DNA from 3 places in the Candidatus Villigracilis saccharophilus genome. Region 1 is predicted to be linked to each of the others. Evidence: a T-box and tRNA genes for the amino acid it is inferred to sense, from the RefSeq annotation. Region 1 holds a T-box; the other regions hold tRNA genes.
What was found. The T-box of region 1 lies ahead of ileS (isoleucine--tRNA ligase). A T-box ahead of a tRNA ligase gene usually reads a tRNA of that ligase, here a tRNA-Ile.
Positions count from the first base shown of each region.

Region 2: it encodes a tRNA-Ile, which carries the amino acid that the T-box ahead of ileS (isoleucine--tRNA ligase) is inferred to sense. The anticodon was not compared.
Region 3: it encodes a tRNA-Ile, which carries the amino acid that the T-box ahead of ileS (isoleucine--tRNA ligase) is inferred to sense. The anticodon was not compared.

Region 1 is NZ_JADJSO010000050.1:55,820-61,614, reverse strand. Features, by position in the region: gene ftsY (signal recognition particle-docking protein FtsY) at 1-240, shown strand, start outside; one part of gene prfB (peptide chain release factor 2) at 250-315, shown strand; one part of gene prfB (peptide chain release factor 2) at 317-1,339, shown strand; gene IPL17_RS15935 (S1 RNA-binding domain-containing protein) at 1,390-2,181, opposite strand; T-box leader at 2,323-2,575, shown strand; gene ileS (isoleucine--tRNA ligase) at 2,652-5,795, shown strand, end outside.
Region 2 is NZ_JADJSO010000010.1:26,030-31,824, forward strand. Features, by position in the region: rRNA gene IPL17_RS04615 (23S ribosomal RNA) at 1-2,123, opposite strand, end outside; tRNA gene IPL17_RS04620 (tRNA-Ala) at 2,451-2,522, opposite strand; tRNA gene IPL17_RS04625 (tRNA-Ile) at 2,540-2,613, opposite strand; rRNA gene IPL17_RS04630 (16S ribosomal RNA) at 2,743-4,253, opposite strand; gene IPL17_RS04635 (glycosyltransferase) at 4,638-5,504, opposite strand; gene IPL17_RS04640 (glycosyltransferase) at 5,605-5,795, opposite strand, start outside.
Region 3 is NZ_JADJSO010000082.1:54,970-60,764, forward strand. Features, by position in the region: gene IPL17_RS25985 (UvrD-helicase domain-containing protein) at 1-306, shown strand, start outside; partial or broken gene IPL17_RS25990 (aldo/keto reductase) at 353-1,329, shown strand; gene IPL17_RS25995 (NUDIX domain-containing protein) at 1,330-1,782, shown strand; tRNA gene IPL17_RS26000 (tRNA-Gly) at 1,918-1,989, shown strand; gene IPL17_RS26005 (pentapeptide repeat-containing protein) at 2,246-3,121, shown strand; tRNA gene IPL17_RS26010 (tRNA-Ile) at 3,195-3,267, shown strand; gene IPL17_RS26015 (inositol monophosphatase family protein) at 3,314-4,084, opposite strand; gene rocF (arginase) at 4,087-4,986, opposite strand; gene hutI (imidazolonepropionase) at 5,005-5,795, opposite strand, start outside.

The DNA of each region.
Region 1 (5,795 bases):
GTGCTGGATGCCACGATAGGACAAAATGCTTTGCAGCAGGCGCGTTCATTTAAGGATGCGGTTCATGTAACCGGTGTGATCTTGTCCAAGCTTGATTCTTCTGCGCGCGGTGGAATGGCGTTTGCCATTCAACGCGAGCTGGGCTTGCCGATTCTTTTCGCCGGCTTGGGTGAAAAGCCCGAGGATTTACAGCCGTTTGACCCCGACGCTTTTATTGACGGAATTTTGTCCAACGCATAGGAGTTTGTTATGCAAGATTTGTTAAACCGTTTGCAGGCCGCGAATGACCTGACTCAGCAATTAATGGTGCGTCTTTGACTTGGTCGGCAAGGAAATTCAATTATCGCAGCTGGAAAAAGACACCGAACATCCTGATTTTTGGGCGGACTCGACGAACGCACAGCGGGTGATGAAATCACTTTCCAGTTTGCGTAACGAAGTAACATCCTGGAATTCTTTAAAGCAGCAGCTTCATGATCTGACCGACTTGGCGCAACTGGACGATGAGTCTTTGCGCGAAGAGTTGGAAGGCGAGCTTGTGAAAGTTGAAGTTGAACTTGAGAAGCGTTCCTTCACAATGATGCTCTCGGGCGCGTACGATCACGATGATGCAATTCTTGCCATTCACGCCGGCGCAGGCGGAACCGATTCCCAGGACTGGGCGGCGATGCTTCAGCGCATGTATCTGCGCTGGGCTGAAGATCAGGGATTTACAGCCGATATTTTGGATTTTTCACCAGGTGAAGAAGCAGGGACGAAAAGCGTCACGATCGCGATTGGAGGTCAATATTCCTTTGGATATTTACGTTCCGAAAAAGGTGTTCACCGCCTGGTGCGTCTCTCCCCGTTTGATGCCGCTCATCGCAGGCATACCTCCTTTGCTCTGATCGAAGTTCTTCCGCAGGTTTCCATGGAGGAGGCGGATGTTGATATTAATCCGGGTGATATAAAGCTGGACGTATTCCGTTCTTCCGGCGCGGGTGGGCAGAATGTTCAGAAGAATGCAACGGCCGTACGTCTGACACATCTCCCGACTGGGATCGTTGTAACTTGTCAGAATGAAAGATCGCAGTCACAGAACCGCGAATTTGCCATGAAGATCTTGCGCGCGCGTTTGTTGGAATTACGCTCCGCTGAGCGGGATGAAGAACGGGCGATCTTGCGCGGCGAATACACAAAGGCCGAGTGGGGCAGTCAGATCCGCTCGTATGTTTTGCATCCGTATCAAATGGTAAAGGATCATCGCACCGAGTTTGAAGTCGGCAATGCGCAGTCTGTACTTGACGGTAATTTAAATGGATTTATGGAAGCGTATTTGAAGAGTGAATTCAACAAATAGTGAAAGTGGATAACAAAAAAGAGCGGGTTCGAGACCCGCTCTTTTTTGTTTTAATTTCCGCTTGGAACTCTTTTTTCAAGTGTACGGTTGAACAGTTTTTCCTGTTCTTCAGTTGCGGATTTATATGATTTCGGTCGAACCTTGCCGCGGCCCTTGGAGCGTTCAAGCGCTGCCTGCCATGCCATCTGCATCGCAGTGTACTGTGGCTCGGTGGGCGCTTCGACTTCCATTTCGTATACTTCTTCCTGCTTCTTACCCTTGGGCTTGCGTTTATCCGCACCGCTGCCGGGTGTTCGTTTTCGTTCTTCGCGTTCAGGTTTGACTTCTTCCACAACCTCGGGTTGAAGAGCCTTCATGCTCAAGCGGATCTGGCGTTTGCGGCGATCGACATCCAAAACTTTCGCTTCGATCTCTTCGCCTTCCTTCACCACTTCTCCGGCGGTCTTGACGTATCCGCGGGTGAGTTCGCTGACATGGATCAAGCCGGGACGTTCTGCGCCGAAATCAACAAACGCGCCATAGGTTTCGATGCGAACGACCTTGCCCTTCACGATCATGTCGGGCACGATCTCTTTCCACTCGAAGCCGAGCGGTTCGATCATGGTCAATTCAATGCGATCCTTCTTGACGCGGCGTACCCAAACATCGACTGTTTGGCCTTCCTTCACAATATCTTCCACTTTGTTGACTGCGTCTTGTTGGAGTTGTGAAATGTGGATTACACCGGGAACACTTTGTCCGATGTCCACAAGCGCCCCCGCGAGTGTTGTCTTCAAAATTTTGCCGCTTAATTTGGTTTTTGGTTCAAGCGCAACGGCTGGTGCGCTGTCGGGTGTTGTCATAGTTATACTCCTACTAGTTGAAATAATGCCGAAAAAAGATTATACCTGTCTGACAATAAACCGTCAATGTGAATTTTGATATTAAAAAGAAGAATGGTTAATGTCTTGTCGTTTGTCTTTTACCTGAGTATAATCTGTAAATCAAAAGCATTGATGAGAACGAGTAAATCTGTGGCGGTTGCGTCAGCGAGTCTGTATATGGTGTGAGGCAGATCAACCAGGCGGATTGAAAATCATCTCGGAGCTGTGAACTGAAATTAATGAGAGATCATTAGAAGTAGGTGAGCCGTTTGCCCGGCGTTATATGGGAACAAAGATGATGGTCTTTGGTTGAGTGCCTGTCGAATGACGGGAATCAGAGTGGTACCGCGTGAGCATGGCTCTCGTCTCTGTTTTGAGGCGAGAGGTTTTTTTATTTAAGAATTAGATTGCTGTGTTCTTTGGCAATTACAAAAATGTTGGAGGCATGAATGACATTTAGATCAGTATCACCAAAACTTGATGTTTCTTCCATGGAAGAGAATATCCTGAAATTATGGAACAAACAGGATATCTTCAAGAAGACCATTGAGCAGCGCAAAGGAAAACCTGAGTATGTATTTTACGAAGGTCCCCCAACTGCGAATGGGCGCCCGGGGGTTCATCATGTATTGGCGCGCGCGTTTAAGGATATGTTTCCGCGTTACAAGATCATGCGCGGCTATCATGTCTCGCGCCGCGGCGGCTGGGATACGCATGGCTTGCCGGTTGAGATCGAGGTCGAGAAACAACTTGGTTTTAATAACAAACAGCAGATCGAAGAATACGGCATCGATAAATTTAACGCGCTTTGTAAAAAATCCGTCTTTACCTATATTCAAGACTGGGAGCGTTTAACTGATCGCATCGCCTTTTGGGTCGATCTTGAAACTGCGTATGTGACCTACGAAAACGAATACATGGAATCGGTCTGGTGGATCCTGAAAAATTTTTGGGATAAGGATCTGCTTTTCAAGGGATATAAAGTTGTCCCGTATTGCCCGCGCTGCGGCACGCCTCTCTCTGACCATGAAGTTGCTCTCGGGTACGAAGAAGTTTCTGACCCTTCGGTTTTTGTCCGCATGCCGCTTGTGGATAAGCCTGACACTTCATTGTTGGTGTGGACAACCACTCCGTGGACATTGCCGGGTAACGTGGCTGTTGCAGCCGCCCCCAATGTGGATTATGTGACCATCGAGCGCGATAATGACGGCACAAAAGAAAAACTCATCCTTGCCAAATCTCTGGTTGAGAAACTATTCAAAGATGAAGAAGTAAAGGTCTTGGAAACATTCAAAGGCAGGAAGTTGAAAGGCGTGAAATATCAGCCTCTCTTCACCTTCCTGCCTCCGGACAAAGCCGCGCATTTTGTCGCGCTCGGTGATTTCGTGACCACTGATGATGGCTCTGGTCTGGTGCATATCGCTCCCGCCTTCGGCCAGGAAGATATGCAATTGGCAAAGGAGAATGACCTGCCTGTGTTGCTGACCGTACTTCCTGACGGTACATTCATTCCTGAGGTCACTCCCTGGCGCGGAGTCTTTGTCAAGGACGCTGACCCGCTCATCATCAAGGATCTGGAAACGCGCGGACTTTTATTCCGCACCGAGAAATACACACACACGTATCCGTTCTGCTGGCGCTGTCATACCCCGCTTTTATATTATGCGCGCGACTCGTGGTTCATCCGTACCAGCGCGCATCGTGACCGTCTGGTTGAATTAAACAACACCATTAATTGGGTTCCCGATCACATCAAGAGTGGACGTTTTGGCAACTGGCTTGAGAACAACATTGACTGGTCGCTTTCACGCGAGCGCTATTGGGGCACGCCGCTTCCTGTTTGGGAATGTCTGGAATGCAAACATAGGGAGTGTGTCGGCTCGGTGGCCGAACTGTCTGAGAAAGCCGGCCGGGATCTTAGTGAACTGGATCTGCACCGCCCGTATGTGGACGAAGTCTATTGGGTTTGTTCAGACTGCGGCGGTCAGATGACGCGCGTCCCTGACCTGATCGATGTCTGGTTTGACTCTGGCTCCATGCCGATCGCACAATGGCATTATCCATTTGAGAACAAAGACAAGTTTCAAAGTCAATATCCTGCGGACTACATCTGTGAAGCCGTGGACCAGACGCGCGGCTGGTTCTATTCACTGCATGCCATCAGCACCTTGCTTAATGATGAAGTCTCTTTCAAGAATGTGATCTGTCTTGGCCATATTCAGGATGCCGAAGGACGTAAGATGTCCAAGTCGCTGGGGAATATCGTCCAGCCTTGGGATGTCCTAAATGCGCATGGCGCAGATGCCTTACGCTGGTATTTGTACACAGCCTCACCTCCGGGGCAGGAACGCCGCTTCTCTTCCGATTTGGTTGGCGATGTCATCCGCAGTTTTACGCTGACGCTTTGGAATGTGTATTCATTCTTTGTGACATACGCCAACCTCGATAAGCCACAGGCATTGACTGTCACCGCGCCGACGAATGATCTTGACCGTTGGCTGCTCTCTGAATTGAATGTGCTTGTCCGTGACGTGACTCAGGCATATGAGACGTATGATGTCTTGAATGCCACCCGTCCCATCGAAGCTTTTGTGGAAAGACTTTCCACATGGTATGTGCGCCGTTCACGCCGCCGCTTCTGGAAGAATGACTCTGGCGCAGATAAGCAGGCAGCTTATTCGACACTTTATACCGCGTTGACTACGCTTGCGAAGCTGCTTGCACCTGCCATGCCTTTCCTCGCGGAAGAGCTTTATCAGAACCTTGTCCGCTCTGTGGATGAGACCGCGCCTGAATCAGTTCATCTTGCGGATTGGCCTGTGGCGATGGACGAGTTCATTGACGAGTCGCTCAACCGCGATATGAACCTCGTGATGAAACTCGTTTCCCTCGGTCACTCTGCGCGTCAGAAGGCGAATCGAAAAGTGCGCCAGCCACTCGCTGCTGCCGCATTCTCCGTTGGGACTGCAACTGAGCGTAAGGCGTTGATGAACAACGTGGACATCGTTTCAGATGAATTGAATGTCAAAGAAGTGCGTCTGCTTGATTCTGCAACAGAGGCTGTCTCGCATACGATCAAACCTTTCTCGAAACAACTCGGACAGAAATACGGCAATAAATTCCCCGCCATCCAAAAGGCGATTCTCTCGATGAATGCGGAAGAAGTCGCTTCCACATTCATGGCTGGCAAAGCGCTCGAGGTAACCGCTGGTGGCGAGACCTTCCAGATCATCTCTGAAGAAGTGGAAGTGAAAGCGCAAGCCAAATCAGGCTTTGCCGTCGCAGAAGATGGCGCATACGTCGCCGCACTCGTTACTGAACTGACCTCCGAACTCGTGCAAGAAGGTTTGGCGCGTGAATTTGTCCGCCGTGTACAGGATCTGCGCAAGGCCGCTGAGTTGGATGTTGCCGACCGTATAGAGATGTTCGTTGAGACCACACCAGGTTTGAGGTCCGCGATTGAGGCGCATCAGGAGTACATCACCTCTGAAACACTTACCTCCAATTTATCCTTTACGACTCCGCCTGAAGATTCGTCGGTAGTTGAAGATGAGTTTGAAGCCGAGAAGGTCAAGGTTGGAATTAAAAAAGCG
Region 2 (5,795 bases), on a different contig from region 1:
CACGGGGTCTTTTTTGTCCTACTGCGGGTAGGCCGCATCTTCACAGCCATTTCAATTTCACCCGGGTCTCTCGTCGAGACAGTGCTCTAATTGTTACGCGGTTCGTGCGGGTCGGAACTTACCCGACAAGGAATTTCGCTACCTTAGGACCGTTATAGTTACGGCCGCCGTTCACCGGGGCTTCAGTTCAAAGCTTCGCTTGCGCTAACCTCTCCCTTTAACCTTCCGGCACTGGGCAGGCGTCAGCCCCCTATACATCGCCTTACGGCTTAGCAGAGACCTGTGGTTTTGTTAACCAGTCACCAGAGCCATTTCACTGCGACCCTCCTGGGCTTTAACACCCTAGAGGGCACCTCTTCTCCCGAAGTTACGAGGTCATGTTGCCTAATTCCTTAACGAGAGTTCTCCCGTTCGCCTTGGTATACTCTACCCATCTACCGGTGTCGGTTTGCGGTACGAGCACTAGAAAGTTATGCTTAGAGACTTTTCTTGGCAACAAGACTCAACCACTTATGCCTTACGGCTCGCTCTCACCTCAGCTCAACTGGCGGATTTACCTACCAATCTCAACGCCTAGATGGATCGCACCCAAATCCAATAATGGGCTGGCCTATCTCGTTGCGTCCTCCCATCGCACTCTCTAGCGGTTCTGGAATGTTGACCAGATGTCCATCACCTACGCCTCTCGGCCTCGGCTAAGGACTCGACTAACCCGACGCGGAATGACCTGGCGTCGGAAACCTTAGATATACGGCGAATATGGTTCTCACATATTTGTACGCTACTCATGCCTGCATTCTCACTTCTGTCCGCTCCAGTCGCCCTTACGATCGACCTTCACCGCTGACAGAACGCTCCCCTACTGCCCCAACAAATGTTGAGACCCATGGCTTCGGTACTATGCTTAGCCCCGTTAAGTTTTCCGCGCGAAGTCACTAGACCAGTAAGCTGTTACGCACTTTTTAAAGGGTGGCTGCTTCTAAGCCAACCTCCTGGTTGTTTCAGTAACCTCACCTCGTTTCCCACTTAGCATAGATTTGAGGACCTTAGCCGATGGTCTGGGCTGTTTCCCTTTCGACCCCGAAACTCATCTCCCGGAGTCCGACTGCCGTACTATGGAGAACTGGCATTCCGAGTTTGATTGGGTTCTGTAAGCTGTAAGCCCCATAGCCCATTCAGTGCTGTACCTCCAGTTCTAAACATACGACGCTAGCCCTAAAGCTATTTCGGGGAGAACCAGCTATCTCCGTGTTCGATTGGCATATCACCTCTACCCACAGGTCATCTCCTAACTTTGCAACGTTAGTGAGTTCGGGCCTCCACGAGTGTTTAGACTCGCTTCACCCTGCCCATGGGTAGCTCACACGGTTTCGGGCCTAATTCCAGCGACTATACGCCCTATTAAGACTCGCTTTCGCTACGGCTTCGGGTGTTACTCCCTTAACCTCGCCACTGAAATTAACTCGCAGGCTCATTCTCCAAGAGGCACGCTGTTAGGCATGACAAGGAACGTCCCTATTTCTAGGGGGCTCAACTTGCCGTAGCCCTTCAACTGCTTGTAAGCTTATGGTTTCAGGTTCTATTTCACTCCCCTAACAGGGGGACTTTTCACCTTTCCCTCACGGTACTAGTTCACTATCGGTCGTCAAGCGTATTTAGCCTTAGAGAGTGGACTCCCTAGATTCCTGCCGGATTAGCGTGCCCGGCAGTACTCAGGAACACGGTGGAAGATAATCAGTTTTCGCATACGGGGCTATTACCCTCTTTGGCAGGCTGTCCCACACCTTTCCGCTAACTGATCATTTTGTAACTTCCGTATTACCGGTCCTACAACCCCGATTCTGTAAACAGATTCGGTTTGGGCTGATCCCCGTTCGCTCGCCACTACTAGGGGAATTATTTCTTTTCCTCTGGGTACTTAGATGTTTCAGTTCCCCAGGTTCCCTTCACCTGGTCTATATATTCAACCAGGGATACTGTTGGTTCGCAACAGCTGGTTTCCCTATTCGGAAATCCTCGGATCAACGCCTGTACACGGCTTCCCGAGGCTTATCGCAGTGTCCCACGTCCTTCATCGGCGCTTGACGCCAAGGCATTCACCATAAGCTCTTAATAGCTTCTCCACGTGATACGGAGAAGTTGATACTTTTCTTTAATATATTACATTTTGATAAATTTTACTTTATCGGCTTTTCATCAATTGCTATTCAGTTTTTAAGGTGCATTCACCATTTGACCGGTGACCGATAGTCTTGATCTAAATCAAGAGCATCGATCGCCATTCAAAGTGTTTACTCAGCTTTATAAGGTGCAACTTCCAACAGACACAAAACGACCTGACGCTACCGCCAGGTCGCAAAATCAACCTTGAAAGCGGTGCTTTTTTGAAACTTATGTCTTCTTGCCGTTTTTCAAACTTTTATATAACTCCAGTACTGCATCTAATTCAGTGGAGATGGCGGGATTTGAACCCGCGACCTTCGCGTTGCAAACGCGCTGCTCTCCCACTGAGCTACATCCCCAGGACATGCCTGGTTAGTGGGCTTGACAGGATTCGAACCTGTGACCCCTGCGTTATCAGCACAGTGCTCTAACCAACTGAGCTACAAGCCCGGGTTTTTCCTTAGCAACTGAGAAGTGATAGGAAACGCATCTCTGCGATCCAGCGCCCAAGCTCACCGTATGGGCTTATTACAAATTGAGTAGAGCGCATCTCCTTGGAGATTTGCTCAAGAACTCTAGAAAGGAGGTGATCCAGGCGCACCTTCCGGTACACCTACCTTGTTACGACTTCGTCCTAGTCACCAGCACCACCTTCGACGGCGCCCTCCTTGCGGTTAGGCTACCGGCTTCAGGTGTTACCAACTCCCATGACGTGACGGGCGGTGTGTACAAGGCCCGAGAACGTATTCAACGCACTATAGCTGACGCGCGTTTACTAGCAACTCCAGCTTCATGCAGGCGAGTTGCAGCCTGCAATCTGAACTGAGGCCGGCTTTGGGGGATTGGCTCCATCTCGCGACTTAGCAACCCATTGTACCGACCATTGTAGCGTGTGTGTAGCCCCGGACATAAAGGCCATGCGGACTTGACGTCATCCCCACCTTCCTCCGGCTTGATACCGGCGGTCCTGTATGACACATGTAACATACAGCGAGGGTTGCGCTCGTTAGCGGACTTAACCGAACATCTCACGACACGAGCTGACGACAGCCATGCAACACCTGTGCAAGCTCCCTTGCGGGTCGTTCACCTTTCAGATCACTACCACTTGCATGTCAAACCCGGGTAAGGTTCTTCGTGTAGCATCGAATTAAACCACACGCTCCGCTGCTTGTGCGGGCCCCCGTCAATTCCTTTGAGTTTTAATCTTGCGATCGTAGTCCCCAGGCGGTAAACTTATCGCGTTAGCTGCGGCACCGATGGAGTTTAAGCCACCGACGCCAAGTTTACATCGTTTACGGCTAGGATTACCAGGGTCTCTAATCCCGTTTACTACCCTAGCTTTCGCGTCTGAGCGTCAGAAATGGTCCAGAAGATCGCTTTCGCCACTGGTGTTCCTCCCGATATCTACGCATTTCACCACTACACCGGGAATTCCATCTTCCTCTACCACTCTCAAGTCCGGTAGTATTGAACGACCTCTCCTAGTTAAGCCCAGGAGATTTCACGCCCAACTTACCGAACCGCCTGCACGCGCTTTACGCCCAGTGAATCCGGATAACGCTTGCCTCCTACGTTTTACCGCGGCTGCTGGCACGTAGTTAGCCGAGACTTATTCCTGAGGTACTGTCCTTGCTCATCCCTCAGAAAAGTGCTTTACGACCCGAAGGCCTTCATCGCACACGCGGCGTTGCTGCATCAGGCTTTCGCCCATTGTGCAATATTCCCTACTGCTGCCACCCGTAGGTGTATGGACCGTGTTTCAGTTCCATTGTGGGGGGTCACCCTCTCAGGTCCCCTACCCGTCGTAGCCTTGGTGAGCCATTACCTCACCAACTAGCTGATGGGACGCAGGTCCCTCCCAAAGCGGATTACTCCTTTAGTCATCAGTTTCTAAATCCGAAGACCACATGCGGTATTAGCAATCCTTTCGAACTGTTATCCCACACTTTGGGGTAGGTCACCAACGCGTTACTCACCCGTTCGCCACTAGGACACTTTCGTATTACTACAAAAGCACCTCGTTCGACTTGCATGTATTAGGCACGCCGCCAGCGTTCATCCTGAGCCAGGATCAAACTCTCCGCAAAAAAATTCACTCTTGCGAGTGTAAAAGTTACGGATTTACTGGTTCAACAAAAAATTTTGTTTCCTATCACTTTTCAGTTGTTAAGGTGCTTGCCATTTGAGCGAGCGGTATTCTACCCGTTCATATAACCGTTGTCAAGTCTTTTTACAGACTAAAATACCGATGCTTTTATTTCTGCATCGGCTGTCAGACTTCAAAACATTTGCTTCGAGTCTCTGACGGGAGACGGTTACTCAGTTGTAATCGATTTGTCGGGGTGACGAAATCTTTTTCATTTCTACTGGCGAAGGGCAATTATATGCATTTCCTTTCCTTTGTCAAGAGATTCAAAGACATCTCAACCTTAAAGAATCACAGCATTTTGCACTCTCGTTGCCACACTAAATCAGCCTCTGCTTTTAAATTTTTGCGAATATATCTCTATTAACTCCACCGCATTTTTGACCCCATCTTCGCTTCTTATTCGTTGGCCGATACCCTGGGCGCGTTCACAAACGGCATCCGACTCAGCCTCAGCAATTGCGCGCATTAAATTCTCAACCGAAAGATTCTTTACAAGAATGGGCTTGGGACCGGCACCTATCGCATGGACTCTGTTTCCCCAGAACGGTTGATCGGCGGTAAAAGGAACGACAATATTTGGAATCCCTGCCCGCAGCCCTGCCGCCGTTGAGCCTGCTCCGCCATGATGAATGACAAGCTTACATCTTGGCAGCAGCCAGTCATGCGGAACGGATTTAAGGTAAAGGAAATTTTCTGAAGATTCATTCTCAACCCCACCCCAACCTGAAAGAATAATTCCGCGGCTACCTGTTCGACTCAATGCTGCGCGAACAATTTCATCTATGCCTTTGGCTTTGCGATTAACCATGCTGCCAAAAGAAACACAAACGGGCGGATCATCCGCGGCAAGAAAATCAGAAAGTCCAACGGGCGGTTGGTATGATTCTTCATCAAGAAAAAAATACCCTGTTAAGTGGACATGCTCATCCCAATCGACAGGGCGCGGCAAAACACTCGAGCTATAAGCAAACAGCAACGGGGTCCGAAGGTGATGCGGACTGGCGTCAAAGGGCCAGTAAAGTTTCTTTGGATAATGAGGGTCCGGGTTTGCACGCTGCGCGGGACCATATCCGCTATTTCCACCGACCCAAAACACTTGCGTGGCGAACCAGTGTGAAAAATAGCTGAACAAGCCTGGTGGAACATTAAGCGCGGAAACATTCGGGAATTCACGTGTAGGAGCAAACATGGGAAATGTCTGCACGGAGATGTCAGGGATGTTATGTTCGCGTGCCCACGAGTGACCCCCGACAGTAAACAGAAATGAATGGATAATCAGATCTGCGCCTTCACAGGCTGGGAAAGGCAACGCGCGAGACCTGCGGCGCGATCGAGAAAATATAATTCCACATGGACGCAACGACCCGCGCAGGATTTGTACCCGCGTTATTGATCAGCCTGCTGATCTCTTCAGGGTCGCCTGCCAGCGGGATAAATGTTATTCCGTGCGAGGTTACGAACTCATTAAATTTATGCAGCG
Region 3 (5,795 bases), on a different contig from region 1:
AACCTGCTGGTTGGAAAGACCCGCACGGGACGTCCTACGACTTCATTCTCCTCATCCCAAAGTTTTTACCGCACACCAAGCTCTTCCGAATCAAAGTGGACGCTTCCGCCCCCGCCCAGGTCTGCTCCTGTGGCACAGGCAGTCAGCAAATTCAAATCTGGAGACCGCGTCAAGCACCCATCATTTGGAGAAGGCACGGTTTTGGAAAGCAAGATACAAGGCAGCGACGAAACCGTTGTCATCGAATTTAAATTAGTCGGATTAAAACGCCTGGATGCAAGCCTGGCGAATTTGACGATCATATAACTCTGGAGTGAGGCAGCAAGCTGCCCCACTCCAAATGGAGGAAACAATGCAATACGTTAATCTCGGAAAAACTGGATTAAAAGTTTCCCGCCTGTGTTTGGGGATGATGACGTACGGCTCAAAATCATGGCGCGAATGGGTGTTGGAGGAAAAGGAAGCAAAACCATTCGTGGACCGCGCCCTGGAAGCAGGAATCAATTTCTTCGATACAGCCGATGTATATTCATTGGGAGAAAGCGAACGCATTACAGGTAATTTGCTGAAGGGATTAAACGCGAGAACATTATCGTTGCCACAAAGGTATTCTCCACCATGAGCGATGATGTGAACGACCGCGGTCTCTCGCGCAAACACATCTTTGACTCGATTGACAAATCCCTGAAACGCCTGCAAATGGATTATGTTGACCTGTACCAGATCCACCGTTGGGACACCAACACCCCCATCGAAGAAACAATGGAAGCGCTGAATGATGTGGTGCGTGCGGGCAAGGCACGCTATATCGGAGCGTCCTCCATGTTCGCATGGCAGTTCATGAAGGCACTTCACGTCTCGGAAATGAACGGTTGGGCAAAATTCGTCTCGATGCAGAATCACTACAACCTTGTCTACCGTGAAGAGGAACGTGAGATGATCCCGCTCTGCAAGGACCAGGGTATCGGACTGATTCCCTGGAGTCCCATGGCGCGCGGATTCTTCGCAGGCGACCGTAAACGCGGAGGCGGCGGAGAGAGTGTCCGCGCCAACAGCGACCCGTTTGCAAATGAATTATATTTTCGCGATGAAGATTTCACGGTGGCGGAACACGCAAAAGAGATCGCCAAGACGCATAATGTAACCGCTTCGCAGATCGCATTGGCCTGGGTGTTGAGCAAACCCCATATCGCCGCACCCATTATCGGGTCCAGCAAGATCGAGCATTTGGATCAGGCGATCGCCGCGCTGGAGATCAAACTTACAGACGAAGAGATCAATCAACTCGAAGAACCATATCGCCCGCATCCTATTTTGGGTCACTCGTAAATGTTCTTCCGCTTCATATATCTTGTCTTCAAAATATATTGCTTCATCTTTCGTCCGGTGCGCATGGGTGTGCGGGCAATGATGATCCAAAACGAAAAAGTCTGGCTGGTGCGTCACACGTATGTGGCAGGCTGGCACATGCCGGGCGGCGGTGTAAAACGCGGGGAAACGCTTGCAGACGCCGCGCGCCGGGAAGCCTTTGAAGAGACAGGCGCTCAACTGGACAAAATCAACTTGATTGGCGCATATACCAATTTTAGCGAATGGAAGACCGATCACACCGTTGTATTTATATGTAGAGACTTCAAGATAACAGGCGGGGCCGATGGCGAGATCGCGGAAGTGAGGGAATTCCCGCTGAAGGACTTGCCCGTAGATGTTTTTACCCCGCATAAAAAACTATTGGATGAGTACCGAACGGGAAAAGCTCTCCCGCTATTTGGAGAATGGTGACATTTCCACAATTTCACCCTCCACTTGCTCAAAATTCGAAATACCCATATAATACCCGCCTAGTTAAGGCATCAGCCTTGATGGTTAATGTTTTATCTCAACCATTTTGACGGTCAAACATATAGAGTGATCCACGCGGGAGTCGCCAAGTGGTAAGGCATCAGCCTTCCAAGCTGATATTCGTGGGTTCGAATCCCATCTCCCGCTCATATAAGTGCTTCAGCGTCAGGAGTCATATTGCATGACACTGGACTCTGAAGCACTTGATTTTTGAGCGACCTTGATTCCGCCGGCTGGCGGAGTAGAAAAGATGATCTGATATTATTGTTTTTACATATAGCTTTGTTGTACAGGCAGTTGAGGTCTAAAAGCAGGAATAATGGTATTCTTCAAACACTCGTAATCATTTTAGATCTATTGAAAGCGATGTTCATCCATAAACAATCTACATGGAGGTAGGACAATGCAATACTCAAAGGATGAGCTTTCTAAATTACTAAGGCAATCAAAACCGTTGCGGTTGCCGGATGCCGACCTAAGTCATGCTGACCTGGTTGACGCAGATCTTACCGATGCCAGATTGAGCGGCGCCAATTTAAGCGACGCCGATTTACGCAGAGCCGATCTGGTCGATGCCGACCTGACGAAATCTGATCTCAGCCGCGCCAAATTGGTTGGCGTTGATCTGCGCTGGGCTAACCTAAGCAACGCCAACTTGAATCGTGCTGAAATAAATGGCGCCAACTTGAGCGGCACAGATCTGGTGGATGCCGACCTTATCGATGCCTGGCTGACTGGCGCACGGTTGAACGAAGCCAATTTGAGCGGTGCAGATCTGCGAGGCGCTGATCTGACGAAAGCCGATCTGAGCCACTCAAAGCTGATCCGCGCCAACCTGGGCAAAGCCAACCTTAGCAGCGCCAAGTTGAATCATGCAGACTTGACCGAGGCCAACCTTCGCAGTGCCAGCCTGATCGGTGTTTTCATATGCAGTGCCAACCTAAGCGGGGCGAACCTGAATCATGCCGACCTGCGCTGGGCTAATTTAAGCAAAGCCAACCTGAGCAAAACCGACTTGAGCAGCACCAAGCTGATAAGCGCCAATATGGGGGAGTCCGACTTAAGCGAGGCTAATCTGAATAAAGCCGACTTGAGCGAGGCAAATTTGATCGGCGCCAACTTAAGTAAAGCGGACCTGACCGAAGCGAAGTTGACTGGCGCCGATTTTAGCGGTGCTAACCTGCGGTGGGCCAAGCTTACCGAAGCTGTCTACGCCAAAAGCACAAAGTTTCCTGATGGATTTGATCCGAAGGAGTCCGGGGCAATTCTCGTTCCATGAAATGTTTGAGAGCTGCGCAAGGAACAAATTACACACAAAGAGAAAAATTGACTATAATTGCGCAGTTCTACGCGGGCCCGTGGCGCAGCGGTTAGCGCAGGCGACTCATAATCGCTTGGTCGCAGGTTCGAATCCTGCCGGGCCCACAGTTATTCACATCAAAAAGGACAGGCTTTGGCCTGTCCTTTTTTGTCAATTCAATTGCTCCAACAATTTTTCATAGACCCCCGGCGCCGCAGCAAGAATGGATTGGGGAGAAGATATGTAATCCGGTTTTCCATCCGTTGCGGTGACTCGAGATCCAGCTTCTTCGGCGATGAGTCCTGCAGCGGCGATGTCCCAGGGTTTGAGGGTCAACTCCCAAAAGCCGTCGAAGCGGCCCGCGGCGACATAGCAGCCGTCCAGTGCGGCGGAACCGAGTCTGCGTACCCCCTGAGTCGTCTTGGCGAGTTTCTCAAAATTCTTGAAATTATCCTTCTCGGTATTCCATGTATCATATGGAAAGCCTGTTACCAGTAAACTTTTTTGCAGTTCAGTTGCAGCGGATGCGTGGATCGGCTTGCCGTTCAGGAATGCACCTTTGCCGCGTTCGGCAGTAAACATTTCATCGCGCAGTGGGTCATAGACTGCACCGAGTTTTACACTTCCATCATACGCAAATGCGATGGATACACAGAACAGGGGAATGTGATGTGCATAGTTCACGGTCCCGTCCAGCGGATCAATGTACCAGATGCCCTCATTGCTTCCTTGCGTTTCACCGCTTTCTTCGGCAACGATATGGCTGTCTGGAAAACGTGACTGAATTTCTTTGATCAAAAATGATTCCGAGGCATGGTCTATTTCTGTGACAAGATCGATCACGCCTTTGTAGCTGACCTGATGCTCCTTGTTATAACCATCACGCAGGATCGCGCCTGCGCCGCGCGCGAGTTGTTCAATATCGGAAAGTGTTGGTTTCATGATTATCCGCCCCAGATGCGGCGGCCAAGCGCGGACAGCGCAAACTCGACAGCGAGCGCAGCGGTTCTATTTTGTCCATCAAGGATCGGATTAACTTCAACGAGATCCATCCCAACCAGCAATCCTGTTTCGGCAATCAACTCACACGCGAGATGCGTCTCACGCTGCGAGAGTCCCGCCGGGACGGGAGTCCCAACACCGGGCGCGTGTTCAGGGTCAAGCGCATCCAGGTCAAGGGAAAGATAAATACCATCCACATCGCGACTGACACGCTCAATCGCTCGTTCAAGAACCGTGACCATCCCGTAACGGTCGATCTGTTCCATGCCCATCACCATGGCGCCGGCATTGCTCAAGTTGACCTTTTCACCAGAGTCGAGATCACGCGCGCCGATGATGGCGATCTTAGATGGGTCGATCACGGGAGTTGACTCATCCCAGAGTTGTACAAGACTTTTGTCTCCAAGACCCGCAAGGATTGCCAGCGACATACCGTGAATGTTGCCAGAAGGCGTGGTTTCAGCGGTATTAAAATCCGCGTGGGCATCTATCCAAATGACACCGATCTTTTTATTGCGCGCCGCGCCGCGCACAGAACCAATGGACAGGCTGTGGTCTCCACCCAATACAAGCGGAAAATGTTTGGCTTGCGTGGATGTGGCCACCGCGCCTGCTATACGTCGCGACACAGGAACGATGCAATCAATATATTTTAAATTTGGATTTGTGATCTGGCACATTTCAGCAATGGGGACTTCCACATTGCCTTCATCATGCACATCGTAGCCAAGCTCTTCCAGTTTTTTTTGTAAATGTGAATAACGGATCGCGCTGGGTCCCATATCCACGCCGCGGCGGTCTGCGCCAAGATCGATCGGAACACCGATAATATCAATTTGCATATTTTCTCCAGTGATTAATTACGCGGCCCGGTAATACCCAATATCCACCGAATATACACGTCCGCGTTTGATGACTTGTTTGACAAGATTTGTGCCATAGCGATATCCAAGCTGGCGATAATCTGACACAGACAGGATGAGCATGTCTGCCAGTTTTCCCACTTCGATGGAACCGATCGAATCTGACCTGCGAATTGCGTGGGCGGAATTAATAGTTGTGGCGGCGATGGCTTGTGCCGGCGTCAACTTCATTGCGCGGCAGGCCAGAGCGATCACAAACTGCATCGACTCGTTCCATGTCGTTCCCGGGTTGCAGTCTGTGGCGAGAGCGAAGATGGCATCCGCTTCAATGAGTTTGCGGGCAGGGGTGTAATCTTTTTCTGCGAGCCCGAATGGCGTGCATGGCAGAGATACCGCAACTGTGTCCGATCTGCCCAAAGCAGCAATGTCTGCATCAGAGGTACACACCAGATGATCTGCAGATGCCGCGCCCAACTCTGCCGCGAGAGATGCGCCGCCGAGGTTGTCAAATTCATCAGCGTGGATCTTGAGCGGGAATCCCAGCGACCCAGCCTTGGTCAAGACTTGACGCGACTGTTCAAGACTGAATGCGCCTGTTTCACAGAAAACATCCACAAAAGGTAGCGGCAGCCGCGGAGCATGAGTCTCCCACCATTCTTTTAACATGGGCAGCATGGTGTTCGTGACTTCGTCAGTGTAGCCCTGCGGATTGCCTTTATATTCCGGGGCAATGGCGTGCGCGCCAAGGAAAGTGATGGCTAAGTCCAGCGGACTTTCATCATCGAGTG